4 regions of the Bradyrhizobium sp. PMVTL-01 genome follow, and region 4 is predicted to be linked to each of the others. Evidence: predicted binding sites of a transcription regulator. Region 4 holds the regulator's gene; each other region holds the start of a gene.

Region 1 (7,917 bases), 200 kb from region 4:
CGTCCGCGATGCCCATCTTGTCGAGCTCGAAGCGCGGCACGTTGTTGCCGGAGGTCGAGTTCGGGTCGACCAGGCCGAGGTTCTTGCCCTTGAGCTGGTCGATGCTCTTGTAGGGGCTGTTCGCCTTGACGAAAAACACCGAGTAATAGCCGGTCGAGCCGTCGGCGTTGATGTCGTTGGCGAAGGCGTCGGTCTTGACGCCGGTCAGGCGGGCGCGCGCGAACGACGCCGAGCCGTAGCTGGCGATATGAATGTTACCGGCGCGCTGGCCCTCGATGACGGCGGCGTAGTCGTTGGCGATGCGCAGCGTGACCTTCACGCCCAGCTCCTTGGAGAGATAGCTCATGAACGGCGCCCAGCGCTCGGTCACGCCCGAGGCGTTTTCCGCCGGAATGACCGCGAAGGTCAGCTCGGGATATTTTGCTTTCCAGTCCTGGGCGGAGGCAGAAGCGGTGAAGGCAAGCGCGGCGGCGCCGGCAAGGATTAATCTGCGAGTGATCATGATACCCTCTTCATCGGTTGGGGTCGGTTGACTCAAAACTGGCAACTGAACAGGTGCGACGCGGCTCAGGCCGCCGCGGCGGTTCCCAGCGCCGGCACGCCCTCGGGCGTCGGGACCGGCATGCCACCCATGACGTCGGCGGCTTCGAGATCGTAGAGCTCACGCGCGACATGATCAGTCAGCGCGGACGGCGCGCCGTCGAACACCACGCGGCCGGCGGCCATGCCGATCAGGCGGTCACAATAGGTGCGGGCGAGATCGAGCGAATGCAGGTTGCAGAGCACGGTGATGCCGAAGTGCTTGTTGATGCGCAAAAGCGCATCCATCACGATCTTGGTGTTGCGCGGATCGAGCGAGGCGATCGGCTCGTCGGCGAGGATGATGTCGGGCTGCTGCACCAGCGCGCGCGCGATGGCGACGCGCTGCTGTTGACCTCCGGAGAGCTGATCGGCGCGCTGGGCCGCCAGCGAAGCAATGTCGAATTGTTCGAGCGCCGACATCGCCAGCGCCTTGTCCTGCTCAGGCCAGATCTGCGACAGCGAGCGCCAGGCGGGCATGGTGGCGAGACGCCCCATCAGGACGTTGGTGAGGACGTCGAGCCGACCGACCAGGTTGAACTGCTGGAAGATCATCGCCGCGCGGGCGCGCCATTGCCGCAGCTCGCTGCCGCGCAGCGCGGTGACGTCGGTGCCGTCGAACAGGATGCGCCCTTGCGTCGGCGTCACCAGGCGGTTGATGGTCCGGAGCAGCGTCGACTTGCCGGCACCGGATCGTCCGATCACACCGACGAAACCGCCGGGGGAGATTTGAAACGAAGCGTCGTCCACCGCGGCTTTTGCGCCAAAGCGGCACGTCAGACCTTCAACCACCAGCATGCAGGGGCTCCAGAGTAGCTGGAAGCCACCGCTAACGCCGGCGCTTGACACTCGTGTGACACGCGCATTGCGATGCGGCGATCCTGCACACCTCATCCCCTGTCATCGCTGCGTCATGATATTGTCATCAAGTCCCTCGAAGAGGATTGCCTACCCTCGAACGTTCGGACGCAACATGGTCGGCAAGGTGCTTTCAGTCCGACCGACCATCAATGCTTCCGCCAAGTTGTACGAGACCCGGCTCGGCGCGCGGCGGTTCTCGGAAGAGATCGCCGACCGGCTCGCAAGGCTCGCCTGGTGGGACTGGGATCACGACAAGTTGCGTGAAGCCCTGCCCCATTTCCGCAAGCCCGGGATTGAAGATTTCCTCGCCGCGTATGAAGCACGAGCAAATTCCCCTCGCAGCAGCAAGAAAAGCGCAATCGCGTGACAGACATTTTCCTTGAAGGCGGCCGGGCCCTGATCGGCACCGAGATCGTCGAAGCCTCTCTGAGCGTGTCCGGAACTGATATCGCGGAGATCGACGGCTCGCGCGGCCGGACGCGGCTCGGGATCGATGCGCGCAACCTGCTGGTGCTGCCTGGCATCGTCGATCTGCACGGCGATGCCTTCGAGCGGCAGATGATGCCGCGTGCCGGGGTCGATTTCCCGATCGACGTCGCGCTCGCCGACAGCGACCGCCAGGCGATCAGCAACGGCATCACCACCGTGTTCCACGCCACGACCTGCTCGTGGGAGCCGGGCCTGCGCAGCGCCGACAACGCGCGCGGACTGATGGAGGCGATCGAGCGGCAGCGTCCGCAATTCGCGGCCGACACCCGCTTCCATCTGCGCCACGAGACCTACAATCTCGACGCGGAGGCAGAGATCAGTCAGTGGCTCATAGAGGGTCGCGTCGACCTGTTCGCCTTCAACGACCACATGGACGGCACCGTGGCCGACTTGGCCAAGCCGCGCAAGCGCAACCGCATGGTTGAGCGCACGGGGCTGTCGAGCGAGGCGTTCGACCGGCTGGTCGAGCGCGTGGTCACACGCGCCGCCGAGGTGCCGGCTTCGGTATCGAGGCTCGCCGCCGCAGCCCGCGGAGCGGAGGTGCGCATGCTCTCGCATGACGATGCGAGCCCGGCGATGCGCCGGGAGTTTCGCGAGCTGGGCGCCGACATCGCGGAATTCCCGATCAACGAAGAGACGGCGCGCGCAGCGGCAGGCCATGGCGATGCCATCGTCTACGGCGCGCCGAACGTCGTCCGCGGCGGCAGCCACACCGGCTGGACCAAGGCATCCGACATGATCGCCAAGGGGCTCTGCTCGGTGCTGGCGTCCGACTATTACTATCCCGCGCAGCTGCTCGCAGCCTTCCGCCTCGCCGCCGATCGCGTGCTGCCGCTGACGCAGGCCTGGGATCTGGTCTCGGCCGGCCCCGCACGCGCGACCGGCCTCGCCGATCGCGGCGAGATCGCGGAGGGACGCCGCGCCGATATTCTGCTCGTCGACGACAGCGTGCCGCTACGGCCGCGGATCATCGCGGTGATATCGGGTGGAAAGCTCGTGCATCTCACCGATGCGACGCGGCTGCTCAGCGCTGCGCCGCGCGAGGCTATCGTCGCGGCCTAAATTGGTTATGCTGAGGTGATGACAGGTTTTCCCCGCTACGCGATCTATTTTGCCGCAGGCGCCGACAGCGCCCTCTCCCGGTTCGGCGCCGAATTGCTCGGCTACGACGCCCACACCGGTGACGAGCTGCCGTTTCCGCAGCAAGCACTGCATGTCGTCCCGGACTGGCGGGACGTCAGCGCCGATCCCCGCAAATACGGCTTTCACGCCACGCTGAAGGCGCCGATGGCGCTGGCGTCGGGCAAGACCGAGGCCGGGCTGATGGCCGCCTGCGCCGCCTTCGCGGGCAAGGCGCGGCCCGTTCCGGTGATCCGCCCCGTCGTCGATGCCATCAGCGGGTTCATCGCCGTGATTCCGACCGAGCCGGTCGAAGCGCTCCAAGAGCTCGCCGCCGATTGCGTCCGCAATTTCGACGCCTACCGTGCGCCGCTGACGGCGGAAGAACGCGCGCGGCGCAAGCCCGAAAAGCTCAGCGAGCGGCAGCGCGACTATCTCGCTCGCTGGGGCTATCCTTACGTGATGGAAGAATTCCGCTTCCACATGACGCTGACGGGGCGGCTGGATGCGGAGCGGCGCGGGCCGATCCTGGCGATGCTGCGGGACCGGTTTGCGGCGCTGAGGCTCGATGCGCTTGAGATCAATCGCATCACGCTGTTCAGGCAGGATGGCGCCAAGGCGCGCTTTCGCATCGTCGGCGAGTGGGCTCTGGCGCGGTAGACATCAGCGCCAGCTCGCAAGATTGAACAGGAGCGCCACGGCGCCGACCAGAACCAGGCTGGCCGCCCAGACTGCATCCAGGTTGAACCAGCTCCGCGAGACGAACTTCAATCCCAGATAGCGGTAGACCAGCCACGCCAGACATCCGCCGGCACCGACCATGGCGGTCACGTGCACCAGGGACACCAGCACCGCCATCCCGAGATTTGCCTTCATCAGCGTGCCCGCGGCCTCATGGCCCGCATCGAGATCGAAAGCCTGGCAGAGCCCGAGATAGATCGGCACGAGCATCAGGGCGGCGCCGTGAGCAATGGCGACGGCAAACGACCAGAGCGCCAATTGCGTTGGCGGAATTCGTGCCAGCGCGCGCGGATGACGCCGGTCGATCAGCCGATAGACGCCGAAGCCGATGACGAGAAGGCTCGCACAGAGCTGGATCGGACGCTGCCACGCGGCCAGCACGAGCAGGAACGCGAATGGCAGCAGCACGAGAAGTGTGGCCAAGAGATGCCCGGCCCCCAGGGCCCACAACGCGCGGAAGAGCGCGCGAGGGCTCTTGTCCAGGAGTCCAGCCGAAACCGCGAGCGGCCATCCCATTCCCGGATTGACCCCGTGGTAGAGACCGCTCGCAACGAGCGCGAGCCACAGCCAGCCAAGCGCCGGGCTCGCATGCGTCCCATCTAGACCGACGGGTAGCAAAAGGAGTCGGTCGAACAATCGCCGCCCTCGAGCCTGATCTGGTGCGCACGATATCCGTCGGGGAAGCTCACGAAATAGTCCCTGTCGAGCTCGAGGCCGCCGTTGCGACCGACATTGGCCATGACCTCCACGCCCGGAACCCCGTCGGGATAGAACTGATCGTCCCAGGTGGAATAGAGCGAATTGGTCCAGTACACGCGCCGGCCGTCGCGGCTGATCTCGACCATCTGCGGCCCCGCTGCAAAGGCCTTGCCGTTCGGATGGGGCGTGCGGCGTGCGATGCCGCCAATGTGGACGGAGCCCGCAAGCTTCGGCTTTCTGGGATCGCTGACGTCGTACTGGCGCATCTCACCCGTGCCCCAACACGAGACATAGAGAAACCGGTCATCCATCGACAGGTCGATGTCCGTCACGAGCGGCGGCACGGCGCCAAATCCCTGCAGCAGCGGCGGCAGCTTCTCCTTGGGCGCGGGTTCGGGAGGGATCGTCGCCGTCTTCTCGGCATGGAATTTTCCACCCTCGCGCCACCAGGTCCAGATCGATGCTTCGAGGTTGGTGGTGTCGACCACGACGCCGACGAAGCCGTATTCGCGAACCGGATCGTGCGCGGGCCGCACCTCCAGCGCCATCTGATGGTTGGCGCCGAGGTCGATGGTCTGGACGTTGCGACGGGCGCGAAGGTCCCAGAAGTGGAGACGATGGCCGTATTTATTCGCAAGCAGATCTTCCGGGACGATCCCGTTCTCGAACTGCGGTGGCAACGCCCATTCGCTCGTCACCATGTAGTCGCGCGGCAGATTCCACCAGAAATCATAATGCAGTGTCTGCGGACCTCGGTCGATCTCCCATCGTCCAAGCACCTCGAACGTCTCGCAATCCATGATGAAGACGCCTGGAGGTCCGTTGGTGCCATCCTTGCCGCCGCCGCCCAGCGTGCTCACATAAATGCCGTCCGGCCCGCAATGGATGGTGTGTGGCCGCGAGTAACCGGTCTTCTTGAAGACCTCCTCCGGTTCGATGATCTTGTGGATCTTGGCCTTGGTCGGATCGGGCTTGGTATCGATGATGTAGATCCGCGACGAGCGCAGCCCGGGGATGATGAGATAGCGCCGCTCGATGAAGGCGTGTCCGGCGAGCGGCGACAGGGCGGAAGAGCAGGCATTCCAGCCGAAATGATGAAACTCATCGCCCCTGTTGGGCATCGTCACGGTGTGAACGATCTGGCTATAGCTCGGCGATCCCGGCTTGACGTCGATGACCGCGAGAGCATCCGGCTTCGAGAAATCCGGACTGAGCAGCAAGGTGTAGGCAAAGTTCTCCGCAGGCGCTTCCATCGCAAGCTTGGGCGATGCGTGAAAGGTGGGATCCGGCCTCATCGTCATGGCACTGCCTCCCTGTTCTGTCGGTTCGCTCCAACCCGGCTCGGGATAACGGCATAATGAAGAGGTGTTTACGCGATGTCTTGGGATGCTCCGCAGAGCCGGTTGGCGAACCTAGAATATGTCATCGCCGGCCCGGGGGAAACCGGCCGAACCGCGCTAATTCGACGCCTTCGGCCGAGAATGGGGCAGTTGCCTGCTCGCTTGCCCGGGACGACGTTGTGGGGGGAAATTGGCTCAACTGGTTCCGTGATTGCGAGCGAAGCGAAGCAATCCAGGCCTTCTCCGCAGATTCGGTCTGGATTTTGCTTCGTCGCAAGGGCTCCTCGCAATGACGGCAGAGGGGCTTACTTGCCCCACCGCAGCGCCAGTGCATCGCGCTCCTTGGCGAGCTCCAGCAGTCCCGCGCGCGTCGCCGGATGCAATGGCTGCAAGGGATGCCGCACGGCCTCGGACTTGATCACGCCGCCGGCCTGCATCATCACCTTGCAGGCGATCAGGCCGCATTGGCGATTCTCGTAGTTGATCAGCGGCAGCCAGCGCTCGTAGGCGGCTTTCGCCTTTTCGCGGTCGCCGGCGAAATAGGGATCGATGATTTGGCGGATGCCGTCCGGATAGCCGCCGCCAGTCATCGCGCCGGTGGCGCCGGCGTCGAGATCGGCGAGTAGCGTGATCGCCTCCTCGCCGTCCCAAGGGCCCTCGATGTCCTTGCCGCCGGCCTCGATCAGGTTACGGAGCTTTGCGGCCGCGCCCGGAACCTCGATCTTGAAATAGCGGATGTTGGAGAATTCGCACGACAGCCGGGCCAGCAGCTCGACCGACAGCGGCGTGCCGGCGACCGGCGCGTCCTGGATCATGATGGGAATGTTGATCGCGCCCGAGAGCACCTTGAAGAACTCGACGATGCCCTTCTCGGGGACGCGGAAGGTCGCGCCATGATAGGGCGGCATCACCATCACCATGGCGGCGCCAGCGGCTTCGGCCTGCTTGCTGCGCGCGGCGCAGACGGCCGAGCTGAAATGGGTCGTGGTCACGATCACGGGAACCCGGCCCGCGACATGCTCCAGCACCGTATGCATCACGGTTTCGCGCTCGGCATCGGTGAGCACGAACTGCTCGGAGAAGTTGGCGAGGATGCAGATTCCATGCGAGCCGGCGTCGATCATGAAGTCGATGCAGCGACGCTGGCCTTGGAGGTCGAGCTCGCCGCGCTCGTCGAAGATGGTGGGCGCGACCGGGAACACGCCGCGATAGGGGCGCTGGGCCTTGTGTGAGGTGACCGGCATCGAACTCTCCATCCTCAGGTGTCTTGCGTCTGTCCTCGCGAAAGCGGCGCGGCGGCACAGATGTAGCCGCCGCGCGGACCGGCGGCAATGCCCGCGCGACGCTGGGATGGAGGACGAGCGAAGTTACGCGGTCTTCACCGTGCCAAGGAAGCCCTCGACCGCGACGCGGAGCCGATCGGCATCGGCCGACATCTTCTTCACGGATTCCGAGAGCACCGTGCCGGCATTGCCGGTCTCCTGGTTGAGCCTGGCGACGCTGCCGATGGTATCGGTGACCTCGCGGGTGCCTTGCGCGGCCTGCTGGAAATTGCGCGAGATCTCGGTGGTGGCGGCGCGCTGCTGCTCGACGGCGGCGGCAATCGCCGTCATCTTCTCGTCGATGCCGCTGATGGCGCCGCCGATGGAGCGGATAGCGGTCACCGCCTGGCCGGTCGCGCCCTGGATCTCCTCGACCTGGCGGGAGATCTCTTCGGTCGCCGTTGCGGTCTGCGCCGCGAGGCTCTTGACCTCGCCGGCGACCACGGCGAAGCCGCGGCCGGCCTCGCCCGCGCGCGCGGCCTCGATGGTGGCATTCAGCGCCAGCAGGTTGGTCTGGCCGGCGATGGCGTGGATCATCTTCACGACTTCGCTGATGCGGCTCGCGGTCTGGTCGAGGATCTCGACCGTCGCGTTGGTCTGCTCGGCCTGCGCCACGGCCTCGCGGGCTTCGCGGGCGCTCGACTGCACCTGCGCGGAGATCTCGCCGACGGAGGCGGAGAGCTCCTCGGTCGCGGCCGCGATGGTCTCCAGATTGTTGGTGGCCTGCTCGGCGGCGGAGGACACCGCCGCGGTCTGGCTGCTCGATT
Region 2 (7,917 bases), 3.2 Mb from region 4:
TTGCCGGTGCCATTGCGCCCGACCAGCCCGACGCGCGATCCGGGCGTGATCTGCACGGAACTCTGGTCAATCAAAAGGCGTCCGGCGAGGCGGATGGAAAGGTCGGTGATTGAGAGCATGCGGCCTTGTCACCGCAAGGCGCGTCGAACGCAACTCGTTTTTCAGTCAGATCGTTGTTTGAGCATGATCCGCACAAAGACGTTCCGCGTTTGTCGCGCGGCGCCCGAAAACGGCTTCGCACTTTTCCGGATCATGCTCAGTGTGCCTCGCGCTCGCGCCGCTTCAGCTCGTTCAGGAGCTGCTCGAGATGGGTCGGCAAGCGGGGGTCGGGCCGCAGGCTCTGCTCGAGCCGTTCGCCCACCGCATCGCAGATCGCGCGGCTGGTGCGCCGGTCCATCTGTTCGCTGTCATTGGCGCGAAGGCCGGACATGATCGGTTCCATGTTGCAGAGTAAAGACACGGTACCAAGTCATTGGCCCCCCAAATGGTTTCGCCGTTCTCGGGGGATGTCCAACGTTCTAGCAAAAATTGTATGTCCTCGTCCTGGCTGCCCAAAATGAGGCCCCGGCGGGGGGGATCGCCGGGGCCTCTCCAGAGGGGTACCTGGGGGGCATAGGTACCTTTGGAAGGTGCTTTAAGAAGGTGCTGTCGGGCTCAGTAGCAGCGGTTGATCAGCCGCCAGCGGGGTCCCCAGGGGGTCGGGACCAGCCGGCGCACGTAGCAGCCGCCATAACCGTAGGAGACGGGGGCATAGGCATAGAAGCGCGGGCCACCCCAGCCGTAGCCGTGGTGCCAGCCGCCTCCGTGCCAGCCCCAGCCGCCGCCATGCCAATGTGCGGAGGCCGAGGTCGGTGCCAGCGCGGCACCCAGCGCGACCGCGGCAACGGCGGCAAGCGAAAGTTTCCTCAACATGGTGATCTCCTCAAAACTGCCGGCGCGGGGCTATCGCGTCGATGGAAAGGCCGCCGAAACGTTCCGCCCTTGATCAAGCTTCGGTTTCGATAAGCCCGACCCTACGCCAGCGAGGCTGAACCAAACCCTGAATGGTGGCTTCAGATTCGGTTCATCTGGGTGAAATCTCGGTAATCCACCCAAAATCCGATTGGGCTGCCCTGCGGCGAAGCGCCCGTGTGGGGTGTCTGGCGGTCGCTTGCCGTCCGGCAAAGGCGCCGATATAAGCCCCCGCAACTCCGAACCACCGCTTTCTTCCCAAGGACAAGATAATGGCCATCGAACGCACTTTCTCGATCATCAAGCCCGACGCGACCGAGCGTAACCTGACCGGCGCGGTCAATGCCGTGATCGAGAAGGCGGGCCTGCGCATCGTCGCGCAGAAGCGCATCCGCATGACCAAGGAACAGGCCGAGACCTTCTATGCAGTCCACAAGGCCCGTCCGTTCTTCGGCGAGCTCGTCGAGTTCATGACTTCGGGCCCGGTCGTGGTGCAGGTGCTCGAGGGCGAGGGCGCGATCGCCAAGTATCGCGAAGTGATGGGCGCGACCGATCCGGCAAAGGCCGCCGAAGGCACCGTCCGCAAGCTTTACGCAAAGTCGATCGGCGAGAATTCGGTGCACGGTTCTGACGCGCCGGAGACCGCCGCGATCGAGATCGCGCAGTTCTTCTCGGGCAACGAGATCGTCGGCTGATTCGTCAGCCGAAACACTTAAGTTGACGGGGGATAAGGACTCATTGTGAACTGGCTCTGGCAGATCTTCGATCCCGCTGCGATCGGGGCATTCTTCACCCAGTTCCGCAATGAGATGGCCGAGCCGACGTTCTGGATTGCGGTCGGCAAGATCATCTGGATCAACATCCTGCTCTCCGGCGACAACGCGCTGGTGATCGCACTTGCCTGCCGCGGCCTCAAGCCGCGGCACCGGCTCTGGGGCATGATCCTGGGCGCCGGCGCGGCCGTGCTGCTGCGGATCATCTTCACCGGCATCGTCGCGAGCCTGATGGAGCTCCCGTACCTCAAGCTCGTCGGCGGTCTCGCGCTGATCGTGATTGCGGCCAAGCTGCTGGTGCCGGAAAACGAGGATGAGGACGACGTCGAGTCCGCCTCGCATCTGTGGCAGGCGGTGCAGATCGTCGTCGTCGCCGACATCGTTATGAGTCTCGACAACGTCATTGCGGTCGCCGCCGCCGCCAATGGCAGCGTGCCGCTGCTGATCCTCGGCCTTGCCATCAGCGTGCCCCTGATCGTCGCCGGTGCGGCCTTGATCATGGCGCTGCTCGCCAAGCTGCCGGTGCTGGTGTGGGCCGGTGCTGCGCTGCTCGGCTGGATCGCTGGCGAGGTGATCGCGACCGACCCCGGCGTGGCGCCGAGGCTGCACACGCTGTTCGACGGCCCGCTTGGTGCCTCGCTGGACAAGATCCTCGCCGGCTTGCGCATCCCGCTGCAATTCGGCCATGGCGGGTCGGGCGGCGAATATCTCTGTGCGGCGCTCGGTGTCGTCGTCGTGCTGGTCGTCGGCACGATCTGGCGACGGCGTAGCCTGAGTGCGGCCGCGCTGGAATCCTCCGAGCGGCACGCCAAGGCGTCGGCGAAGTAGTTCTTTAGCGCCGGACGATGGAGCCGGCGCGTCCGACAAGGCGAGCGAGCTGCTTGAAGCGGCTGCCGACGCGGTCGGCGACGAGATCCACGAGCCGGTGCTCGAACACCAGCATCAATTTGCGGCCCTGGGTACGGAAATGCGTGGCGGTCAAGACGCCCGGCCGCGCCGCCGAGATCAGATGCGCGACGCGGAACGCCGCGCCGAGCAGGCGGGCGCGCTCGAGCTGCGCCGGCGTCAGCAGCTCCTGCATGGTGACCGGCGGCTGGTTCTCCTCACTGAGACCCGCATAGCGATAGAACACCGACAGGCCGACGAAGGCGCGCTCGGTGTGGGTGATCGCACCGAAATTGCCGTTGACGACGAGGCTGAGCGTCTGCTCGCCCCGGTGATCGGGGTGCACGCGCCAGCCGATGTCGGAGAGCAGGCAGGCGGTGTGGCGCAGGCGGCGATCCTCCTCGGTCTCGCGCAGCTTCACCACGCGCACGAGGCGATCGGTCCAGGCGATCAGCTCGCGGGCGTGCCTGGCCGAGCGCGACAGCAGCTCATTGAGCTCCTCCGCCGCGCAGATCAGTCCGTCCTTGTTGCGCTCGGCCTCCGGCAGCTTCTCGTGCAAGAGGCCCTCGCGCACGCCGAAGGTCGAGAACACGATCGTCTTGGGCTTCGCCACGCGGATGATGTGCTCGAGCACCAAGGCCGCATAGGTGAGGAGCGGGCGGCGTGCGTCAGCGACGATCTCGATGTCGGCGAGCATGTCGGCGGCCGCCAGACGCCGCAGCCTGCGAGAAAAGTCGAGCGCCTCGGCTGCGGAAATCGAATAGCCGTGCATCACCTGGAGCGGATAGCCGCTCTGGATGATGTGGATGCGCGCGAGCGCGCGCCAGGTGCCGCCGACGGCGTAGAAGGCGCGGCCGCGGCCGGCAGTGAGCAGCTGCACCTCGTCGAGCTCCTCGCGCACGATACGGTCGGCGCGCTTGAGCGATTTGTGGGCGAGGTCCTGCAGCGCGAGGCCGCCGAGCGGCAGCGTGACGCCGCTGCGCACGCTGTTCCTGCGCACGTCGATCAGCTCGAGCGAGCCGCCGCCGAGGTCGCCGACGATGCCGTCGGGATGGTGGATCCCGGAGATTACGCCAAGCGCCGACAGCCGCGCCTCGCGCGGACCCGACAGGATCTCGATCTTGACGGCGCAGATGCGCTCGGCCTTCGCGATGAAGTCGGGGCCGTTGGAGGCGTCGCGGCAGGCGGCAGTGGCGATCGCGAACACCCGACCGACCTGCATCACGCGGCACAGCGCGCGGAAGCGCTTGAGCGAGGTCAGCGCCTTGTCGACGGCATCGGGCGCGAGCAGGCCCGTGCTCTGCACCTCGCGCCCGAGGCCGCACAGCGTCTTTTCGTTGAAGATCGGAATGAGGCTCCGCGCCAGCGCCTCGTAAACGACGAGACGTACCGAGTTGGAACCGATGTCGATGACCGCGACAGTGCCGCCGCGCTTGCGCGGCCGCGTCACGTCAGGGATCCCGGATCAGGAGTGATGACGTTCATTCCGGCGCGTGAGACGGCGCGGCGAGGATTCCTTGAGCGACTTTCCACGGCCAGACAGACTCGGATTTGTCATGAAGTAGTTGTGGACGTTGAAAGGCTCCTCGCCCTTCGCCGCCTTCATACGCGTTGAGGAACCGTCCGGCAACAACTGCCAGCTCTGCTCATTGTCCTTCAGATTCGCGACCATGATCTGTTCGAGAACCTGCTGATGCACCGTGGGATTTTGCAGCGGACACAGCACCTCGACGCGGCGGTCGAGGTTGCGCGGCATCATGTCGGCCGAGGAGATATACACAGCCGCTTTCGCGCTCGGCAGGCCCTGACCCATGCCGAAGCAGTAGATTCGGCCGTGTTCCAGGAAGCGTCCGATGATCGACTTGACGCGGATGTTCTCCGACAGGCCGGGAATGCCGGGCCTGAGGCAGCAGATGCCGCGCACCACCAGCTCGACCTGCACGCCGGCCTGCGAGGCCTCGTAGAGCGCGTCGATGATGTCGGGATCGACCAGCGCATTCATCTTCATCCAGACCGCGCCGGGACGGCCGTGCCGCGCATGCGCGGTCTCGCCCTGGATGTGCTCGATGATGCGCTTGCGCAGCGTCAGCGGTGATACCGCCATTTTTTCCAGATCGCTCGGCGCGGCATAGCCCGTGATGAAGTTGAACACGCGCGCCGCATCGCGGCCGATGGTCGGATCCGAGGTGAAGTAGGAGAGATCGGTATAGATACGCGCGGTGACCGGGTGGTAGTTGCCGGTGCCGGTGTGAACGTACGTCGTGAGGCTGCCGCTTTCACGGCGGACCACCATCGAGAGCTTTGCGTGCGTCTTCAATTCGAGGAAGCCGTAGACGACCTGCACGCCGGCGCGCTCCAGGTCGCGCGCCCAGCGGATGTTGGCCTCCTCGTCGAAGCGCGCCTTCAGCTCGATCAGCGCGGTGACGGACTTGCCGGCTTCGGCAGCCTCCGCCAGCGCGCGCACGATCGGCGAGTTGTTGGAGGTGCGGTAGAGCGTCTGCTTGATCGCGACGACGTCGGGGTCGCGCGCGGCCTGCTGCAGGAACTGGACGACGACATCGAAGGATTCATAGGGATGGTGGACGATCAGGTCCTTCTGCCGGATCGCGGCAAAGATGTCGCCCCCATGCTCGCGAACGCGCTCGGGATGGCGGGGCACGTAAGGGGTGAATTCGAGGTCGGGCCGATCTAGGCGGGTGAGCTGCGAGAGCTCGTTCATCGCCTGCACGCCGTCGACCAGGAACACCTCGTCGTCGGCGGCCGAGAGCGCATGCTGCACGAAGTTGCGCAACTCTTCAGGCATCTTGGCGTCGATCTCGAGCCGGATCACCGATCCGCGGCGGCGGCGCTTCAGCGCGGTCTCGAACAGGCGGACGAGGTCTTCGGCCTCTTCCTCGATTTCGAGCTCGGAGTCGCGGATGATGCGGAAGGCGCCCTGGCCGCGCAAATTGTAGCCGGGGAACAGGCGGTTGATGAACAGGGCGGTTGCCTGTTCCAGCGAAATCAGCCTGACGGCCTTGCCCTCGGAGGGCAAGCGGATGAAGCGGTCGATCTTGCCGGGCATGCGGATCAGCGCGTTCATCTGCTTGCCGTCGGCAGCGCGGGTGAGCTGGAGCGCGATGGTGAAGCCGAGGCTCGGAATGAACGGGAAGGGGTGGGCCGGGTCGATCGCCAGCGGCGTCAGCAGCGGGAAGACGTTGTTGAGGAAGTAGTCCTCCACCCAGGTCCGTTCCGGCTTGGTGACGTCCTTGCCGTCCACCAGGACGATGCCGACGTGGGCCAGCGTGCCGCGCAGGTCGCGCCAGATCGCCTGCTGGTCCGAGGCGAGCTGGGACACGGTGCGGTTGATCAGCGCGAGCTGCTCGGCCGGCGTCAGGCCGTCGGGGCTCCGCTCGGCGATGCCCTCGCGCACCTGTGCCTTGATGCCGGCGACGCGGACCATGAAGAATTCGTCGAGGTTGTTTGCCGAAATCGACAGGAATCGCACCCGTTCCAGCATCGGATGGCTCGGATTGACCGATTCCTCCAGGACGCGGCGGTTGAAATGCAGCCAGGACAGTTCGCGGTTAATGAACCGTTCGGGGCTCGATGCGATCGCCGGGAGGCCCTCGGTCTCCGCGGCTTTTTCTTTGATTTCAACGGCTTGCGCAGAGTCCATGAGAGGTCGATCCATCCAGTTCACCCCAATTTGCGACTTATGCGCAAAACCGGCGGGAGCATGTGTTAGAGCGATGACGTTTCGATGACATTGATGTTCCGCCGCTCCGCGCCGTCAAGCAGTGTGAGGACCGGGCGAGGGTCAGGCGTCCCGCAGCAGCTCGGCGGCCAGGGCCCGGGTGACGGGCCGGCCGAGGCGCAGGGCCTCGCTGTCGAGCAATTCCACGGCCTGCCGGGCCGCCGCCGAGGACCGCTCCAGCCGGGTGGCGAGGTAGCCGACCACGCTCTCGTCCACAATGAGCTGGCGATCGGCGCAGAATTTGACGATGAGGCCGCGGAACAGCTGGTCGTCGGGCGTCAGCAGCGTGACCACAGGCACGGCGCGCAGCCGCGAGCGCAGGTCGCGGAGCTCGATATCGAGCGAGGCCGGTGCGTCACGTCCGGTGAAGAGGACGAAGGCGCCGTCCTCGCGGGCGAGATTCATCAGGTGGAAGAGGGCGCGTTCGTCAAAATTTTTCGCCCTGAGATCCTCGACCACCAGGGCACCGGTGGCGAGCGCGGCCGGAACGCCCGCAGCGGTGAGAGCATTGGCGGTGGTCGACCGAGCGCCGGCCTCCTCGGCCCAGATCGCGGCGAGATGGCTCTTGCCGCTGCCTTCGGGCCCGGCCAGCCACATGATGCGGTTCGGCCATTCCGGCCAGCCGTCGATCAAGCCGAGGCCGGCGGCGTTGGCAGGGCCTTCGAGGAAATTGTCCCGGCTGAGGCTCTCCGCATGCGGAAGCGAGAATGCCAATTGTCGGGGGTGAACGCGGCCTGCCACGCTAGCTTTGCTCCGTGCCGGCGCGCCGGCTTGGTTTGACGAGATTCGACTTGATCGAGCGGGAGTTGGCCTTTTGCGGGGCCGCGTCCCATCTCATTTGGCCTCGATCGTGCTCATGTGCCGCAGCCACTCGACGAGGTAGAGCGACACGGAGGAGAGCGTGAAGACCGTGACGAGGCCCATCATGATCATATCATAGGGCTCAGGCCTGAAGCCGAAGGCAAGAGACGCCAGCACCAGGGCGGCGTAGGCGACCTGGGCGGCTGTGTTTAGCTTGGATACTTTCGATGGCTTCATCTCGACCGGCTTGTCGAACAGCCAGGACACGATCACGGCTGCGACGATCATGATATCGCGCGACACAACAAGGATCACGACCCAGCGCGGGATGTCGCCCCAGATGCCGAGCGCCAGGTAGATCGACACGAGCAGCGCCTTGTCTGCGAGCGGATCCAGCAGGGCACCGAGCTCGCTCGCCATATTGAAGCGCTTGGCCAGGAAGCCGTCGACGGCGTCGCTGATGCCCGCAATCAGGAAGACGGCAAACGCCACCTCCATTTGGCTGGACACGATGGCCCAGACGATGATTGGGACCAGCATGATGCGGCCCAGGGTAATGATGTTCGGAATACTCACACTCGCGTTTTTGTACCTCGTTGTATTGACTAGATATTTCCAGCTTCCGTTTATTTTCACTTGCATTTTTCCGGTCTGTATCGCGCTTTGTAGCTTACGCCGGTTCGGGAACCGCGCCCAATTTGGGCATTTTGCGCCCAAAAGCGCGCCCTAACTCAAAGCTTCTTTCGCCGCCTTTAGGTCCCTAGCCTGAAC
Region 3 (7,917 bases), 210 kb from region 4:
CCTTCGCGGGCGAGATCGACCGCGGCGATGTTGCCGGAATGCGAGCCGCCGCGAACAACGTTCGGCGCGCCCATCAGAATGTCGATGCCGGCTTGGTGCAGGCCGCGCGCGGCCTCCAGCGTGGTCGGGAACTCCGCCACCGACACGCGGTCGCGCACGGCATCCGCGACGTTCTCCTCGGTGGTGTCGTCGTGGCTCGCCAGCGGGATCCTGTACTCATGCGCCAGCGCAACGATCTCGCGCATGTTGGCGGCGGCGTAGAGCCTCTGATATTCGAAGCGCTTTGCGAACAGCTCGTCGAGCTCGGCGTCGGTCTTGCCGCCGCCCTTGCCGCGATAATAGTCGCGCAGCTTGATCTCGTCGCGGAACTGGCGCTGGCCAGGGGTGTGGTCCATCAGCGACATCAGCTTGACGTCGGGTCGGTCGACCAGTTCCTTCGCTTCCTCGACCACGCTCGGCATCGGGATCTCGCAGCGCAGGTGCAGGAAGTGGTCGGCGCGCAGCAGGCTGGCCTCGCGCGCAGTGGTGATCGCGGCGGCGAGCACGCCGGCGCGGCCATCGACCTCCTCCGCCCCGTCCTCGCGCCAGACCCGGAGCGAGTCGAACACGGTGGTGATGCCCGAGGTCGCAAGCTGGCCGTCATAGGAGATGACGGCGGCGACCGGATTCCAGAACACCTTTGGCCGCGGCACGTAATGCGCTTCGAGATGATCGGTGTGCAGCTCGATCAGGCCGGGCATGATGAGGTCGCCGCCGGCATCCTCGGCGCCCGCGGGCGCCCTGCTCTCACCGATCTCGGCGATGCGTCCGTCGGCAAGCGCGAGCCAGCCCTGCTCGATCACCCGGTCCGCCAGCACGATCCTGGCGTTGGCGATCACTGTGTCCTTTGGCTTCATTTCCATGTCCTTCAGGCGGCGGCAAAGCTGGTGACGTCGACGATGCGGTCGGCAATCAAATGACGGATTTCGTCGTCATGGACAATGGCCACCATGGCGACGCCCTGTCGTTTCTTCTCGGCGACGAGTTCGACCACCACGGCGCGGTTGGCGGCATCGAGCGATGCGGTCGGCTCATCCAGCAGCAGGATCGGCAGGTCGGAGATGAAGCCGCGCGCGATGTTCACGCGCTGCTGCTCGCCGCCGGAGAAGGTGGCGGGCGGAAGCTGCCAAAGTCTTTCGGGAATGTTGAGGCGATGCAGCAGCTCGCCGGCGCGCGCCTGCGCATCGGCTCGCGCCAAGCCATCGACGATCAGCGGCTCGGCAACGACGTCCATGGTCGCAACGCGCGGCACGGCCCGCAGGAACTGGCTGACATAGCCGATGGTGGAGCGGCGGATGTTGAGCACCTGCCGCGGCTCGGCGGTGGCGAGATCGACCACCGCGCCGCGATGGCGGATACCGATGCGGCCGCTGTCGCAGCGGTAGTTGCCAAAGATCATCTTCAGGATCGACGATTTGCCGGCACCGGAAGGTCCGGAGAGCACGACGCATTCGCCGGGATTGACCTGGAAGGTCACGCCCCTGACGACCGGCAATTCGATGCCGCCTTGCAGGTGCATCGTAAAGGTCTTGCCGGCGTCAGTGATGTCGATCATGGCGGTCATTGAAAAACTCATATTGTAAAGTTCATGGCGGCAGGATCGAGGAGACTAGGAGCTGGGTATAGGGCTCACGGGGATCGTCGAGCACCTGGTCGGTGAGACCGGTCTCGATGACGCGGCCACCCTTCATCACCATCACGCGATGTGACAAGAGGCGTGCGACCGCGAGATCGTGGGTGACGATGACGACGGCGAGGTGTAGCTCGGCAACGAGGCTGCGCAGGAGGTCGAGCAGGCGGGCCTGCACCGATACGTCAAGTCCGCCGGTCGGCTCGTCCATGAACACCAGCCGCGGCTCGGTGACGAGGTTGCGAGCGATCTGGAGGCGCTGGCGCATGCCGCCGGAATAGGTGCGCGGCGCATCGTCGATGCGCGCCGTGTCGATCTCGACGCGGGTGAGCCAGTCCGACGCGGTGTCGCGGATGCGGCCGTAGTGATTCCAGCCCACCGCCATCAGCCGCTCGCCGACATTGGCGCCGGCCGACACCGCCATGCGCAGGCCCTGCGCCGGATCCTGGTGCACAAAGCCCCAGTCGGTGCGGAACAGGAAGCGGCGCTCGGCCTCGCCGAGGGTGGCGAGATCGCGGGTGGCGCCGTCGCGCATCCGGTAGGACACATGGCCCGAGCTCGGGGCGAGCTGGCCCGACAGCATCTGCAGCAGGGTCGACTTTCCCGAGCCGGATTCGCCGACAATCGCCAGCACCTCGCCCGGATAGAGCGAGAACGACACGTCGCGGCAGGCGGCGATGCGGCCGAACGACTTGCTGAGCGACTCCGCAACCAGCAGCGGCTGGTCGTTTTCAAGCACGTCGAGATCACCCATGTGCGCCCGCCTTCTCCTTGTAGGGAGCAGCACTCAGGCTGCCGTGATGGCCGGCGGCCTGGCGGCCCTCGCAATAGTCGGTGTCCGAGCAGACGAACATGCGGCCGCCCTTGTCGTCGGTCACGATCTCGTCGAGATAGGAGTTCTCCGCGCCGCACAGCGCGCAGGGCGCGTTGAAGCGGTAGGGCTCGAACGGGTGATCCTCGAAATCGAGCGAGACCACCTGGGTGTAGGGCGGGATCGCGTAGATGCGCTTCTCGCGGCCGGCACCGAACAATTGCAAGGCCGGGCAATTGTCCATCTTGGGATTGTCGAATTTCGGCGTCGGCGACGGGTCCATCACGTAGCGCGCGTTGACCTTGACTGGATAGGCGTAGGCGGTGGCGATATGGCCGAAGCGGGCGATGTCCTCGTAGAGCTTCACGTGCATCAGGCCGTACTCGGCGAGCGCATGCATGCGCCGCGTCTCGGTCTCGCGCGGCTCGAGGAAACGCAGGGGCTCCGGGATCGGCACCTGATAGACCAGCACCTGGTTCGCGTGCAGCGCCGTCTCCGGGATGCGGTGACGGGTCTGGATCACCGTCGCCTCGTCCGTCGCCGTCGTCGTCGCAACGCCGGCGGTCTTGGCGAAGAACTTGCGGATCGAGATCGCATTCGTGGTGTCGTCAGAACCCTGATCGATCACCTTCAGCACGTCCTGGGGTCCGAGGATCGCGGCGGTCACCTGCACGCCGCCGGTGCCCCAGCCATAGGGCATCGGCATTTCGCGGCTGGCGAACGGCACCTGATAGCCGGGGATCGCGATGGCTTTCAGGATCGCGCGGCGGATCATCCGCTTGGTCTGCTCGTCCAGATAGGCGAAGTTGTAGGCGGGCGCGTTCATTCCGCGGCCTCCTTCATGGCGTCGGGCGCATTGGCATCGGCGAACTCCTGGCGCAGCTTGCGCAGCAGGCCAAGCTCGGACTGGAAGTCGACGTAATGCGGCAGCTTCAGGTGTTCGACGAAGCCGGTCGCCTGGACGTTGTCGGAATGCGACATCACGAATTCCTCGTCTTGCGCGGGGGCGAGCGCCTCCTCGCCGAGCTCGCGAGCACGCAGCGCGCGATCGACCAGCGCCATCGACATGGTCTTGCGTTCGCTCTGGCCGAAGGCGAGGCCGTAGCCGCGGGTGAAGCACGGCGCTTCCTTCGCAGAACCCTTGAACTGGTTGACCATCTGGCACTCGGTGAGCTCGATCGCGCCGAGCGGCACGGCGAAGCCGACGTCTTCCGCGAGAAATTCGACCTCGACCTCGCCGAAGCGGATCTCGCCGACAAAGGGGTGATTGCGGCCGTAGCCGCGCTGCGTGGAATAGCCCATCGCCAGCAGAAAGCCTTCGTCGCCGCGCGCGAGGTTTTGCAGGCGCAGGTCGCGCTCGGCCGGAAAATTCAGCGGCTCGCGGGTGAGATCGCCGACATTGGCGCCGTCCTCGGCTGGCGGCGAGGATTCGATCAGCCCATCGCGGCCGAGAATGTCGGTGACGCGCGGCGTCGCCGCAGCGGAAGCTTCGGCCGTCGCCGGCGTCTCCGGCACAAAACCTTCAGCGAGCGACGGGTCGAGCAGGCGGTGTGAATAGTCGAAGGTCGGACCTAAGATCTGGCCGCCGGGAATGTCCTTGAAGGTCGCCGACACGCGCCGCTGCACCCGCATCGCGCCGGTGTCGACCGGCTCGCTGGCGCCGAAACGCGGCAGCGTGGCGCGGAAGGCGCGGACCAGGAAGATCGCCTCGATCAAATCCCCGCGCGCCTGCTTGATGGCGAGCGCCGCGAGCTCGCGGTCATAGAGCGAGCCTTCGCTCATGACGCGGTCGACTGCGAGCCCAAGCTGCTCCGAGATCTGATCGAGGGAGATTTCCGTAACGCTTTGATCGCCGCGCCGCTTATGCGCGAGCAGGCGATGGGCGTTCTCGATGGCGCGTTCGCCGCCTTTGACTGCGACATACATGCTTCAGCTTCCCTTGCTCACGACGCGCGTGGTGCGGGGGATCGCGACCACGGCGTCATCGGCGACCAGCACGACGTCGATGCCGCGCGGAAACAGTGCTTCGTTCATATGCAGGCGCTCGAACAGGTCGAGCTTGATCGACGCCTGCAGCGTCGCGAAGCCATCGATGCCGGGACCGCGCAGCTCGAAGTTGCAGCCGGAATTGAGGCTGTCGACCTGAATGATCACCGTGGTCGAACGATCAGGATACTCGCCGGTGCCGAGCGCGAAGCGCTCGAGCGAGGGCAGCGCACCGCCATCGCTGATGAGCGCGAATGAAGCCACCGATGAATCCTGCACGACCGGCGCGCCGGTGTGGAATTTCAGCCACTTGGTCACGTCGGAACTCTCCGCCATCCGCGCGTCGAGCCAGAGCGGCGTATCGTGGTCGAACAGCGTCAGCGCGATCGCGGCGGTACCGCGCATCATCACGCCGGGCGCGCCCGCCATCGGCACGATGCGCTGAACGGAGCCCGGCCGCGCCATCGCATCCATGACCGAACGAAAGGTCGATTGCGCCGACAAGACCTTGTCGGCGAAGCCCGGCGGCAATTCCGCAATCGTGGTCATGACCTCACCCCTCACCGCGCACCATGGTGTAGAAATCGACCTTCGTCGCGGCGGTCTCTTCCGCCGCCCGCGTCCGCCTGACCATCAGCTGCTCGCGCAACGGCGCGATAACGTCGCGCTCGACCAGCCCGCCGAAATCGCGGGACTGCACCAGCGCATCGCACAGTGCGATCAGCCGCGCCTTCTCACCGTCGCGCCCCAGCGCGTAGCCGAAGCCGACCTCGCCGCTCGCGAGCCGCACCGCCGCGCGCGACACCGTGGCTTCGCCGAGGTTGAACGGTGCGCCGTCGCCGCCGACCCGGCCGCGCAGCATCACGAGGCCGTTCTCCGGCGCACGCAGATTCTGATGAGCCGGCAGGGCGAGATCGCGCAGGCGAGCGGCGATCTCGCCCGCCTCCGCGTGCGCCAGCACGGCCATCGCGGCCTTGCGCTGGGCTTGCTGGTTATTGTGCTGGGTCACCTGATCCATCGAACTTTTGAGAACTTGCCGAATCCAAGTTGTCTATGATAATAGACAACTTCATACGGGCGCGCCATGACTGTTTCGTGACACAGATGTGATTTTCGGGCTAGGCTCACCGACGACATGAGCATGCAGGACACAGCCTCGTCGGGCGTCGCGCTGTGGCGCCTCGTTGCCGACGGCATCGAGCGCGGCATCGCCGACGGCCGCTTCGCGGCCGGCGACAAGTTGCCGGGCGAGATGGAGATCGCCGAAACCTACCGCGTGAACCGCCACACGGTACGACGCGCGCTGGCCGCGCTTGCCGAGCGTGGGCTGGTGCGTGCCGAGCGCGGCAGCGGAACCTATGTCGAGGCGCAGAAGCTCGCCTATCCGTTGCGCTCGCGAACACGCTTCTCCGAGATCGTCGGCGCCGATGGCCGCGAACCGCATGGCCGGCTGATCGAGGCGACCGATGACGTCGCGACGCGCGAGCTGGCGCGGGAGCTGGGACTGAAGACCGGCGCGCCGCTGGTGCGGATCGAGGCGATCCGGCTTGCCGACCGCACGCCGATCTGTGTCTCCACCACCTGGCTGTCGGCGGAACTGTTTCCGGGCGCAGGCGAAGTGTTCGCCGCAACGCGCTCGATGACGAAGCTGCTCGAGCATTTTGGCGTCCGCGATTATCGCCGCGGCGCAACCCGGATCACCGCCGGCATCGTCGACGCCACCGACGCCGCGCGGCTCGACCTACCGCTGGGGCGGCCGATCCTGGTCGTCGACGCCACCGACCACGATCTCGCCGGCAAGCCGCTGGTGACGAAGCATTCGCGGTTTGCCGCGGAGCGGGTGGAGTTCCTGGTGGAGAACGGGTGAGTTGCCTGTTCTCCCTCTCCCCGTTCTTACGGGCCGCGACGAGCTTCGCTCGCGCTGAGAGGGTTGGGGTGAGGGGCCGCTTCCGCAATGACGGTGAGAGACGGACTCGCTGAGGGTCCCCCTCACCCGGAATTTGCTTCGCAAATTCCGGCCTCTCCCCGCAGGCGGGGAGAGGCGAAAACCTCAGGCCACCGCCCGCCTTCCGATGATTGCAAACCGCAGCTTGCCCGAGATGAAATCGATCGCGGCGACCGCGACCAGGATCATCAGGATCAGGAACGACACTCTCTGCCATTCCAGCACGCGGATCTGCTCGGCGAGTTGGAGGCCGATGCCGCCGGCACCGACGATACCGATGATGGTGGCCGAGCGCGTGTTGGATTCGATGAAATAGAGCACCTGGCCGGCGATCACGGGCAGAACCTGCGGCAGCAGGCCGAAGCGGATCTCGTGCAGCGCGCTCCCGCCGGAGGCGCGAATGCCCTCGACCTGCTTCTGGTCGGCGCCCTCGATCGCCTCCGAGAACAGTTTTCCGAATGCGCCGAAATCCGACACGGCGATGGCGAGCACGCCGGCGAACGGGCCGAGGCCGACGACGTTGATCCACACCAGCGCCCAGATCAGCGTGTCGACGCCTCGGATCGAATCCAAAAAACGGCGAACAGGAAAGCGCAGGATCTGTGAGGGTATGACGTTGCGCGCCGCCAGCAGGCTCACCGGAAGCGCGAACACCGCCGCCAGCGTGGTGCCCAGGAGCGCGATCGAGAGCGTCTCACCCAGCGCCTCCAGATAGACCGGCAGCGAGGAGCCGGGATCCGGCGGGATCATCATCAGGCTGATCCAGCCGAGCTGGCTGAGGCCGGTGAAGAAACGCGACGGCGAGAAATCGAGATCGACGAGGCCGTAAGTGAGGATCGCGAATGCCGCAACGATCATCGCAGGTGTTGCGAGCCGCGCCGATGCCGGCCTTTCGAACACGTCGGGATAACGCGCGCGAATCTCGCGCGTATCGACCTCCTGCGGCGTCACGTCCGCGCCTCCTTGCCGAACAGGCGGCCGCGCAGCCAGCCGGTGGTGATGTCGATGATGAAGACGGTGATGATGATGGTGAGCAGGATGGCACTGACGTCCGAATAGTAGAACTTGCGGATCGCGACGACGAGCTCCTGGCCGATGCCGCCGGCACCAACAAAGCCCATGACTGAGGCTTCGCGGACATTGATCTCGAAGCGCAGCAGCGCATAGCTGGCATAACCCGCGGTCACCTGCGGCAGAATCGCAAAGCGCATGCAGGAGAGCCAGCTCGCACCGGTCGAGCGGATGCCTTCGACCGGCTTCATGTCGGCATTCTCGACGATCTCCGAGAACAGTTTTCCCAGGGCGCCCGTGGAGTGGATTGCAATCGCCAGCACGCCCGCCATTGGCCCCAGGCCGAAGGCAATCACGAAGACCAGCGCGAAGACGATTCCGGGGACGGTGCGGGCAAATTCGAGCAGGCGCCGCACCGTGAAGCGGAGCCAGGACGCGGGCGAGGTGTTTTCAGCCGCGAAGAAGTTGAGGGCGAAGGCGAAGGTCGCGCCGATC
Region 4 (7,917 bases):
ACCCGCGTCGGCATCATCGGCGGCGTCATGCTGGCGCTGGGCCGCGCGCTCGGCGAGACCATGGCGGTGACCTTCATCATCGGCAACTCGTTCCGGATCTCCTCGTCGATCTTCGCGCCCGGCACGACGATCTCGGCGGCGATCGCGTCCGAATTCGCCGAGAGCGACGGCCTGCACCAGTCCGGCCTGATACTGCTCGGCCTGCTCCTGTTCGTGCTGACGTTCTTCGTGCTCGCGGCCGCTCGGCTGATGCTGCTGCGTCTGGAAAAGAAGGCGGGGAAGTGAAATGAACCCGATCTACGCCCGCCGCCGCCGCAAGGACATCGTGATCCGCGGGCTCTGCATTGCCGCCGCCGCCTTCGGCGTCACCTGGCTTGCGCTGATCCTGATCACGCTGCTCTACAACGGTATTGCCGGTCTGAACCTGCAGATCTTCGTCGCGGACACACCGCCTCCGGGCTCGACCGAAGGCGGCCTGCGCAACGCCATCGTCGGCTCGATCATCATGACCGTGCTCGGCGTCGGCATCGGCGCGCCGCTGGGCCTGTTCGCCGGCACCTATCTCGCCGAGTACGGCCGCAACGACAAGCTGACCTCGGTGATCCGCTTCATCAACGACATCCTGCTCTCGGCGCCCTCGATCATCATCGGCCTGTTCATCTACGGTGCGGTGGTGGTGCCGATGCGCGGCTTCTCGGCGATTGCGGGCGCGCTCGCGCTCGCCGTGATCGTCATCCCGGTGGTGGTGCGCACGACCGAGGACATGCTGCTCCTGGTGCCGAACGCGCTGCGCGAGGCGGCAAGTGCGCTCGGCCTGCCGCGCTCGCTGGTGATCAAGCGCATCGCCTATCGTGCGGCCCGCTCGGGTCTCATCACCGGCGTGCTGCTCGCCACCGCCCGCGTCGCCGGCGAGACCGCGCCGCTGCTCTTCACCGCGCTGTCGAACCAGTTCTTCAGCCTCAGCCTGAACAAGACGATGGCGAACCTGCCGGTCACCATCAACAACTTCGTGCAGAGCCCCTACGCCTACTGGAAGCAGCTCGCCTGGAGCGGCGCGCTGCTGATCACGCTCACCGTGCTTGCCCTGAACATTGGCGCGCGCATCCTCGGCGCCGAGAGGACTGCAAAATGACCGATCTTTCCGTATCCGTGAGTTCCAACGCGCATCTGGCCTCGCAGCCGATGCCGGAAGCGCCCGCCAAGGTGACGGTGCGCAACCTCAACTTCTATTACGGCGACCACCACGCGCTGAAGAACATCAATTTGACGCTCGGCACCAACCGCGTCACGGCGTTCATCGGCCCGTCGGGCTGCGGCAAGTCGACCCTGCTGCGCATCTTCAACCGGATGTACGACCTCTATCCAGGCCAGCGCGCCACCGGTCAGCTGATGCTCGACCAGACCAACATCCTCGATCCCAAGCTGGACCTGAACCTGCTGCGCGCCCGGGTGGGCATGGTGTTCCAGAAGCCGACGCCGTTCCCGATGACGATCTACGAGAACATCGCCTTCGGCATCCGCCTCTATGAGAAGATCTCGAAGTCCGAGATGGACGACCGGGTCGAGAAGGCGCTGCGCGGCGGCGCGCTGTGGAACGAGGTCAAGGACAAGCTCAACGCCTCGGGCCTGTCGCTCTCCGGCGGCCAGCAGCAGCGCCTCTGCATCGCCCGCACCGTCGCGGTCCGCCCTGAAGTGATTTTGTTCGACGAGCCCTGCTCGGCGCTCGACCCGATCTCGACCGCCAAGGTCGAGGAGCTGATCCAGGAATTGTCCGAGAACTACACGATCGCGATCGTTACCCACAACATGCAGCAGGCGGCGCGCGTCTCCGACAAGACCGCCTTCATGTATCTCGGCGAGCTGATCGAGTTCGACGACACCAGCAAGATCTTCACGTCGCCGAGCGATCGGCGCACGCAGGATTACATCACCGGCCGGTTCGGCTGAGGAGACGGGACATGGGTTCTGAACATACCGCAAAGGCCTTCGACACCGACCTCCAGGAGCTCACTCGGCTCGTCGCCGAGATGGGCGGTATCGCCGAGCGCATGATCGTCGATTCCGTCGACGCGCTGATCCGCCGCGACGTCGCGCTCGGCCAGCGCGTCGTCACCACCGATGCCGAGCTCGACGCGCTGCAGAAGAAGATCGAGGAGCGCGCCGTGCTCACGATCGCCCGCCGCCAGCCGATGGCGGTGGACCTGCGCGAGATCGTCGGCGCCATGCGCGTTGCGACCGACCTCGAGCGCATCGGCGACCTCGCCAAGAACATGGGCAAGCGCGTCGCCGCGCTCGATGCCGACTTCCATCCGCTCAAACTGTTCCGCGGCCTGGAGCACATGACCGACCTCGTGCAGCAGCAGGTCAAGTCGGTGCTGGACGCCTATGCCGCGCACGATCTGCCGGCGGCGATGGCGGTGTGGAAGGGCGACGAGGAAGTCGACGCCATCTGCACCTCGCTGTTCCGCGAACTCCTCACCTACATGATGGAGGATCCGCGCAACATCTCGTTCTGCATCCATCTGATGTTCTGTGCCAAGAACATCGAGCGGATCGGCGACCACGCCACCAACATCGCCGAGACCGTGTTCTACATGATCGAGGGTCAGGCCATCACCGACAAGCGGCCGAAGGGCGACATGACGACCTTCGCCACGACGGTCCCGAATACCTGAAGACTCAAGGAGCGACGAGCCGATGGGCGCACGCATCATGGTGGTTGAGGACGAGGAAGCTCTCACCGAGCTTCTCCGCTACAACCTCGAAGGCGACGGCTATGACGTCGAGACGGTGATGCGCGGCGACGATGCCGACACCCGCCTCAAGGAGCACATCCCCGACCTGATCGTGCTCGACTGGATGCTGCCGGGGCTCTCCGGCATCGAGCTGTGCCGGAGGCTGCGCACCCGTCCCGAGACCAAGCAGCTACCGATCATCATGCTCACCGCGCGTGGCGAGGAGAGCGAGCGGGTGCGGGGGCTTGCGACCGGCGCCGACGACTACATCGTCAAGCCGTTCTCGGTGCCCGAGCTGCTGGCGCGGGTGAAGGGCCTGTTGCGGCGCGCCAGCCCCGAGCGGCTCGCCACCGTGCTCGCCTATGGCGACATCGAGCTCGACCGCGAGAAGCGCCGCGTCGCGCGCTCGGGCCGGCCGATCGATCTCGGTCCGACCGAGTATCGCCTGCTCGAGTTCTTCCTCGAGCATCCCGGTCGCGTGTTCTCGCGCGAGCAGCTGCTCGACAGTGTCTGGGGCCGCGACATCTACATCGACGAGCGCACCGTCGACGTCCATATCGGCCGCCTGCGCAAGCTGCTCAATCTCGGCCGCGAGCAGGACCCGATCCGCACCGTCCGCGGCGCCGGCTACGCGCTCGACGATCGCTTTGCGAAGGCCGAGCAGACCTGAGAGCGGCTTCGAGCAAGCCAAACAAAAAGCGCGCCACGTGGCGCGCTTGTTTATGTCTCGGTTGTCGTCCCGGCCTCACGTCGGGACGAGGTAGTTTAAAGCCGTGCTCAGCGCGTGCCGGGCTTTGCCGGCGCGCGACGGCGGTCGGCCGCGGGCTGATACGCGACGCGCGAATGCTGGGCGCAGTAGGGCAGGCCGGAGAGCGCCTTGCCGCCGCAGAAGAAGAAATCCGGGCTCGAGGGATCGCCGACCGGCCAGTGGCAGGTCGCCTCGTTCAACTCGAGCAGCGACAGCCGCTGGCTCATCGGCACCACGTTGTCGTAGGTCACAGGCTCTGCCTCGACCTCGACCTCGAAGGCCTGCGCCAGCGCGGTGTTGCCGCGCGCAATCGGGCGGCTGACCCGCATCATGTGCTGAGCCGGGCGCGCCTTGCGCGGCCGGGGAGCTGCCGATGAGGGGCTCTTGGCGCGGCCCGACAGGCCGAGCCTGTGCACCTTGCCGATCACGGCATTACGGGTCACGTTGCCGAGCTCGGCTGCGATCTGGCTGGCCGACAATCCGGCCTCCCAGAGCTTTTTCAGCTGCTCGACGCGATCGTCGGACCAGGTCAAAACCGTCATTGCACCCTTTCCCTCGCCGTGCGGCTGCCGTCCTGGCGCCTCGCGGCGAATGCCTAAGCCTCGAAAAACCCGTGCCGCCAGAATCCCTTAAGGCTCGCCGGGCGTAACCAGAACGCCCGAACGTTTACGCCGGTACATGAGGACTTAGAGGATCAGAACTGCTGCACGAGATGTCGTATCTGACAAGCCAAACGCTACAATATGGCGTGACTCACGCGCAAGAGTCAGCCGACTCGCTTCCACATGTTCCGTGGCAAAAACCCCGCAAATCCGGCACCGCAAGACTACGGATTCAGCGTTTCCCGGGGCTTTCAGGCGGCATTGACACCCGTTCTACCCGGCATAAGATAGTGCCACGTGCCGCCCTTAAAAGGCGGCACGTTTCGTTTTCCGGGCCGGTTGATGGTGCGCTGCGTGAGCGCTTCAGGCCGTCCGCAACATCAAGTGATCGTCATGACTGACAGCGCCGCGCCGCATTTGCTCCCCGTTTTCGCCAGGGCCAACCTCGGTTTCGAGCGCGGCGAAGGCTGCTGGCTGATCGCGACCAATGGCGAGCGCTATCTCGATTTCACCTCGGGCGTCGCCGTCAACGCGCTCGGCCATGCCCATCCCGCGCTGGTCAAGGCGTTGCAGGAGCAGGCGACCAAGCTCTGGCACATGTCGAACCTGTTCCAGAGCCCGGACGGCGAGAAACTCGCGGCGCGTCTGTGCCAGGAAAGCTTCGCGGACTTCGTGTTCTTCTGCAATTCCGGCGCCGAAGCGCTGGAAGGCGTGATCAAGCTGGTCCGCCATCATCACTTCTCCAAGGGCCATGCGGAGCGCTACCGCATCATCACCTTCGAGGGCGCCTTCCACGGCCGCACGCTGGCGACGCTCGCTGCGACGGGATCTGCAAAATATCTTGAAGGGTTCGGCCCGCCGATGGACGGCTTCGACCAGGTCCCGCATGGTGACATCGAAGCCGTCAAGAAGGCGATCGGTCCGCAGACCGCCGGCATCCTGCTCGAGCCGATCCAGGGTGAGGGCGGCGTGCGATCGTCGACGCCCGCCTTCCTCAAGGCGCTGCGTCAGCTCTGCGACGAGAAGGGCCTGCTGCTCGCCTTCGACGAGGTGCAGACCGGCATGGGTCGCACCGGAGATCTGTTCGCGCATCGGCGCACCGGCGTCACACCTGACGTGATGTCGCTCGCCAAGGCGCTCGGCGGCGGCTTCCCGATCGGCGCGGTGCTGGCCACCGCGGAGGCGGCAGCCGGCATGGGGCCCGGCTCGCACGGCTCCACGTTCGGCGGGAATCCGCTGGCGATCGCGGCTGCCAATGCCGTGCTCGACATCATGCTCAAGCCCGGCTTCTTCGACCACGTGCAGAAGATGTCGCTGCTGCTCAAGCAGAAGCTCGCCTCCGTGATCGACCGTCACCCTGACGTCGTCAGCGAGGTGCGTGGCGAGGGCCTCTTGATCGGCATCAAGGCCGTGGTGCCCTCGGGCGATCTCGTTGCGGCCTTGCGCAATGAAAAGCTGCTCACGGTCGGCGCCGGCGACAATGTCGTGCGCTTCCTGCCGCCGTTGATCGTCACCGAGGCCGAGATCGAGGACAGCGTTGCGCGGCTGGAGCGCGCCTGCGCTGCGATCTCGTCCAGTCAGACCAAGCGGGCTGCAAGCTGATGAGCAAGTCGCCGAAGCACTTCCTGGACATCAACGAGCTGCCGTTGTCGGAGCTCAAGAGCATGCTCGACGCCTCCGCCGCCATGAAGGCGAAGCAGAAGGCGCAGCAGCCGGTGAAGCCGCTCGAAGGCAAGACGCTGGCGATGATCTTCGAGCGTCCCTCGACGCGCACCCGCGTCTCGTTCGACGTCGCCATGCGCCAGCTCGGCGGTGAGCCCATCATGCTCACCGGCGCCGAGATGCAGCTCGGCCGCGGCGAGACCATCGCCGACACCGCGCGCGTGCTGTCGCGCTATGTCGATGCCATCATGATCCGCATCCTCAACCATGAGGCGCTGCTGGAGCTTGCGGCGAATGCGACCGTGCCGGTCATCAACGGCCTGACGCGGCGCTCGCATCCCTGCCAGGTCATGGCGGACCTCATGACCTATCAGGAGCATCGCGGCCCGATCGAGGGCCGGACGGTGGCCTGGACCGGCGACGACAACAACGTGCTGGCCTCCTGGGCGCATGCCGCCGAGCGCTTCAAATTCCAGCTCAATGTGGCAACGCCCCCGGAGCTCGCGCCGAAGAAGGCGATGCGCGACTGGATCAAGGCGACGGGCGCGCCGATCGTGCTCGGCTCTGATCCCGAGGCCGCCGTGAAGGGCGCCGACTGCGTCGTCACCGACACCTGGGTGTCGATGGGCGACAAGGAAGGCGAGCACCGTCACAACGTGCTCAAGCCCTATCAGGTCAATGCGAAGCTGATGTCGCTGGCCAAGCCCGACGCGCTGTTCATGCACTGCCTGCCGGCCCATCGCGGCGAGGAGGTCACCGACGAGGTGATCGACGGCCCGCAATCGGTCGTGTTCGACGAGGCCGAAAACCGCCTGCACGCGCAGAAGGGCATTCTGGCTTGGTGCTTCGACGCGGTGAAGTAGCGGCGCGGTCGCGTAATATTGGATCGTCATCCTGACTTTCGTCAGGACGACACGGAATTTGTACTCGCGTGCACGAGATCCGATCGCCGGAACACACCCCCTTCCATTCCCGGCTCTCCGACCCCAGATAAAGCGCCATGGTTTTCCAATCCCCTGACATGAAAACCGGGCCTGAAGGCCCGGTCCGCGCGCCATCAGCGGTTCCGGTCGACGACGCCGTGCTGCCTTACGAGGTCGACGCGCTCGACGTGCGCGGTCGCCTGGTGCGGCTTGGCCCTGCGCTCGACGACATCCTGACCAAGCACGATTATCCAGCGCCTGTCGGCAAGCTGCTCGGCGAGGCGATCGTGCTGGCGACGCTGCTCGGTTCGGCGCTGAAATTCGAGGGCCGCTTCATCCTGCAGGCCCAGACCGACGGCCCGGTGTCGTTCCTGGTCGTCGACTACAAGGCGCCGGATCATCTGCGGGCCTATGCCCGCTACGACGCCTCGCGCGTCGGCACGGCGAAGGATTCCGGCACGCTGCTCGGCCGCGGTCATCTTGCGATGACCATCGATCAGGGCCCCGACATGAGCCGCTACCAGGGCCTCGTCGCGCTCGACGGCGGCAGCCTGGAAGATGCCGCCCACGAATATTTCCTGCGCTCCGAGCAGATCCCGACCAAGGTGCGCCTCGCCGTCGGCGAGGAGTGGCGCTCGAGCGACGGCGGCAAGCATCGCTGGCGCGCCGGCGGGATGCTGATGCAATTCCTGCCGAAGGCTCCCGAGCGCGCGCGGCAGGCGGACCTGCATCCCGGCGATGCGCCCGAAGGTGTCGAGGCGCACAGTGTCGCCGAGGACGACGCCTGGGTCGAGGCGCGCTCGCTGATCGAGACCGTCGAGGACGTCGAGCTGATCGATCCGGAGCTCTCCGGCGAGCGGCTGCTCTATCGCCTGTTTCACGAGCGTGGCGTACGCGTGTTCAAGCCGCTGTCGCTGAAGGCGCAGTGCTCCTGCTCGCGCGACGCGGTCGCGTCCATGCTGAAGAGCTTCTCGCCCGACGACCGCGCGGCGATGGTGAAGGACGACAAGGTCGTCGTGACCTGCGAGTTCTGTTCGTCGGTCTACCAGTTCACGCCGCACGAGGCGGGCGTCGAGGACGCGTAAGTCCATCCTCCGTCATTGCAAGCGCAGCGAAGCAACGACGATGTGGAGGTACGGCACGGTGCTAATTCAACACCCGCTTGTTATCCGGGCTGTCTAGCGAGAACGTCGGCACGTCGATCTCGAAGCGCTCGCCGGTTTCGCTGACCATCTGGTAGCGGCCGG

What was found. Region 4 encodes PhoB, which activates phosphate uptake and scavenging genes when phosphate is short. Its sites were predicted from a motif close to TGTCATNNANCTGTCAT; they were not measured.
Region 1: the regulator PhoB is predicted to act here: its motif matches at 1,489-1,505, upstream of phnC (phosphonate ABC transporter ATP-binding protein).
Region 2: the regulator PhoB is predicted to act here: its motif matches at 6,341-6,357, upstream of ACRQ5Q_RS24605 (RNA degradosome polyphosphate kinase).
Region 3: the regulator PhoB is predicted to act here: its motif matches at 5,551-5,567, upstream of phnF (phosphonate metabolism transcriptional regulator PhnF).

What each region holds. Positions count from the first base shown of each region.
Region 1 covers NZ_CP193982.1:8,001,260-8,009,176, forward strand. Annotated here, with positions in the region: gene phnD (phosphonate ABC transporter substrate-binding protein) at 1-502, opposite strand, end outside; gene phnC (phosphonate ABC transporter ATP-binding protein) at 568-1,377, opposite strand; gene ACRQ5Q_RS38615 (hypothetical protein) at 1,553-1,807, shown strand; gene ACRQ5Q_RS38620 (alpha-D-ribose 1-methylphosphonate 5-triphosphate diphosphatase) at 1,804-2,991, shown strand; gene ACRQ5Q_RS38625 (DUF1045 domain-containing protein) at 3,010-3,708, shown strand; gene ACRQ5Q_RS38630 (hypothetical protein) at 3,712-4,305, opposite strand; gene ACRQ5Q_RS38635 (selenium-binding protein SBP56-related protein) at 4,389-5,789, opposite strand; gene ACRQ5Q_RS38640 (dihydrodipicolinate synthase family protein) at 6,134-7,072, opposite strand; gene ACRQ5Q_RS38645 (methyl-accepting chemotaxis protein) at 7,196-7,917, opposite strand, start outside.
Region 2 covers NZ_CP193982.1:5,027,912-5,035,828, reverse strand. Annotated here, with positions in the region: gene ACRQ5Q_RS24635 (ABC-F family ATP-binding cassette domain-containing protein) at 1-119, opposite strand, end outside; gene ACRQ5Q_RS24630 (hypothetical protein) at 257-430, opposite strand; gene ACRQ5Q_RS24625 (sulfur globule protein precursor) at 655-912, opposite strand; gene ndk (nucleoside-diphosphate kinase) at 1,224-1,646, shown strand; gene ACRQ5Q_RS24615 (TerC family protein) at 1,692-2,552, shown strand; gene ppx (exopolyphosphatase) at 2,557-4,059, opposite strand; gene ACRQ5Q_RS24605 (RNA degradosome polyphosphate kinase) at 4,075-6,267, opposite strand; gene ACRQ5Q_RS24600 (chromosomal replication initiator DnaA) at 6,409-7,086, opposite strand; gene ACRQ5Q_RS24595 (CDP-alcohol phosphatidyltransferase family protein) at 7,180-7,722, opposite strand; gene ACRQ5Q_RS24590 (hypothetical protein) at 7,873-7,917, opposite strand, start outside.
Region 3 covers NZ_CP193982.1:7,992,505-8,000,421, forward strand. Annotated here, with positions in the region: gene ACRQ5Q_RS38555 (alpha-D-ribose 1-methylphosphonate 5-triphosphate diphosphatase) at 1-902, opposite strand, end outside; gene phnL (phosphonate C-P lyase system protein PhnL) at 908-1,603, opposite strand; gene phnK (phosphonate C-P lyase system protein PhnK) at 1,626-2,423, opposite strand; gene ACRQ5Q_RS38570 (alpha-D-ribose 1-methylphosphonate 5-phosphate C-P-lyase PhnJ) at 2,416-3,306, opposite strand; gene ACRQ5Q_RS38575 (carbon-phosphorus lyase complex subunit PhnI) at 3,303-4,406, opposite strand; gene phnH (phosphonate C-P lyase system protein PhnH) at 4,410-5,015, opposite strand; gene phnG (phosphonate C-P lyase system protein PhnG) at 5,020-5,484, opposite strand; gene phnF (phosphonate metabolism transcriptional regulator PhnF) at 5,602-6,333, shown strand; gene phnE (phosphonate ABC transporter, permease protein PhnE) at 6,517-7,362, opposite strand; gene phnE (phosphonate ABC transporter, permease protein PhnE) at 7,359-7,917, opposite strand, start outside.
Region 4 covers NZ_CP193982.1:8,204,268-8,212,184, reverse strand. Annotated here, with positions in the region: gene pstC (phosphate ABC transporter permease subunit PstC) at 1-285, shown strand, start outside; gene pstA (phosphate ABC transporter permease PstA) at 287-1,132, shown strand; gene pstB (phosphate ABC transporter ATP-binding protein PstB) at 1,129-1,947, shown strand; gene phoU (phosphate signaling complex protein PhoU) at 1,959-2,675, shown strand; gene phoB (phosphate regulon transcriptional regulator PhoB) at 2,698-3,405, shown strand; gene ACRQ5Q_RS39570 (GcrA family cell cycle regulator) at 3,513-4,025, opposite strand; gene ACRQ5Q_RS39565 (aspartate aminotransferase family protein) at 4,479-5,687, shown strand; gene argF (ornithine carbamoyltransferase) at 5,687-6,610, shown strand; gene ACRQ5Q_RS39555 (Hsp33 family molecular chaperone) at 6,748-7,755, shown strand; gene apaG (Co2+/Mg2+ efflux protein ApaG) at 7,817-7,917, opposite strand, start outside.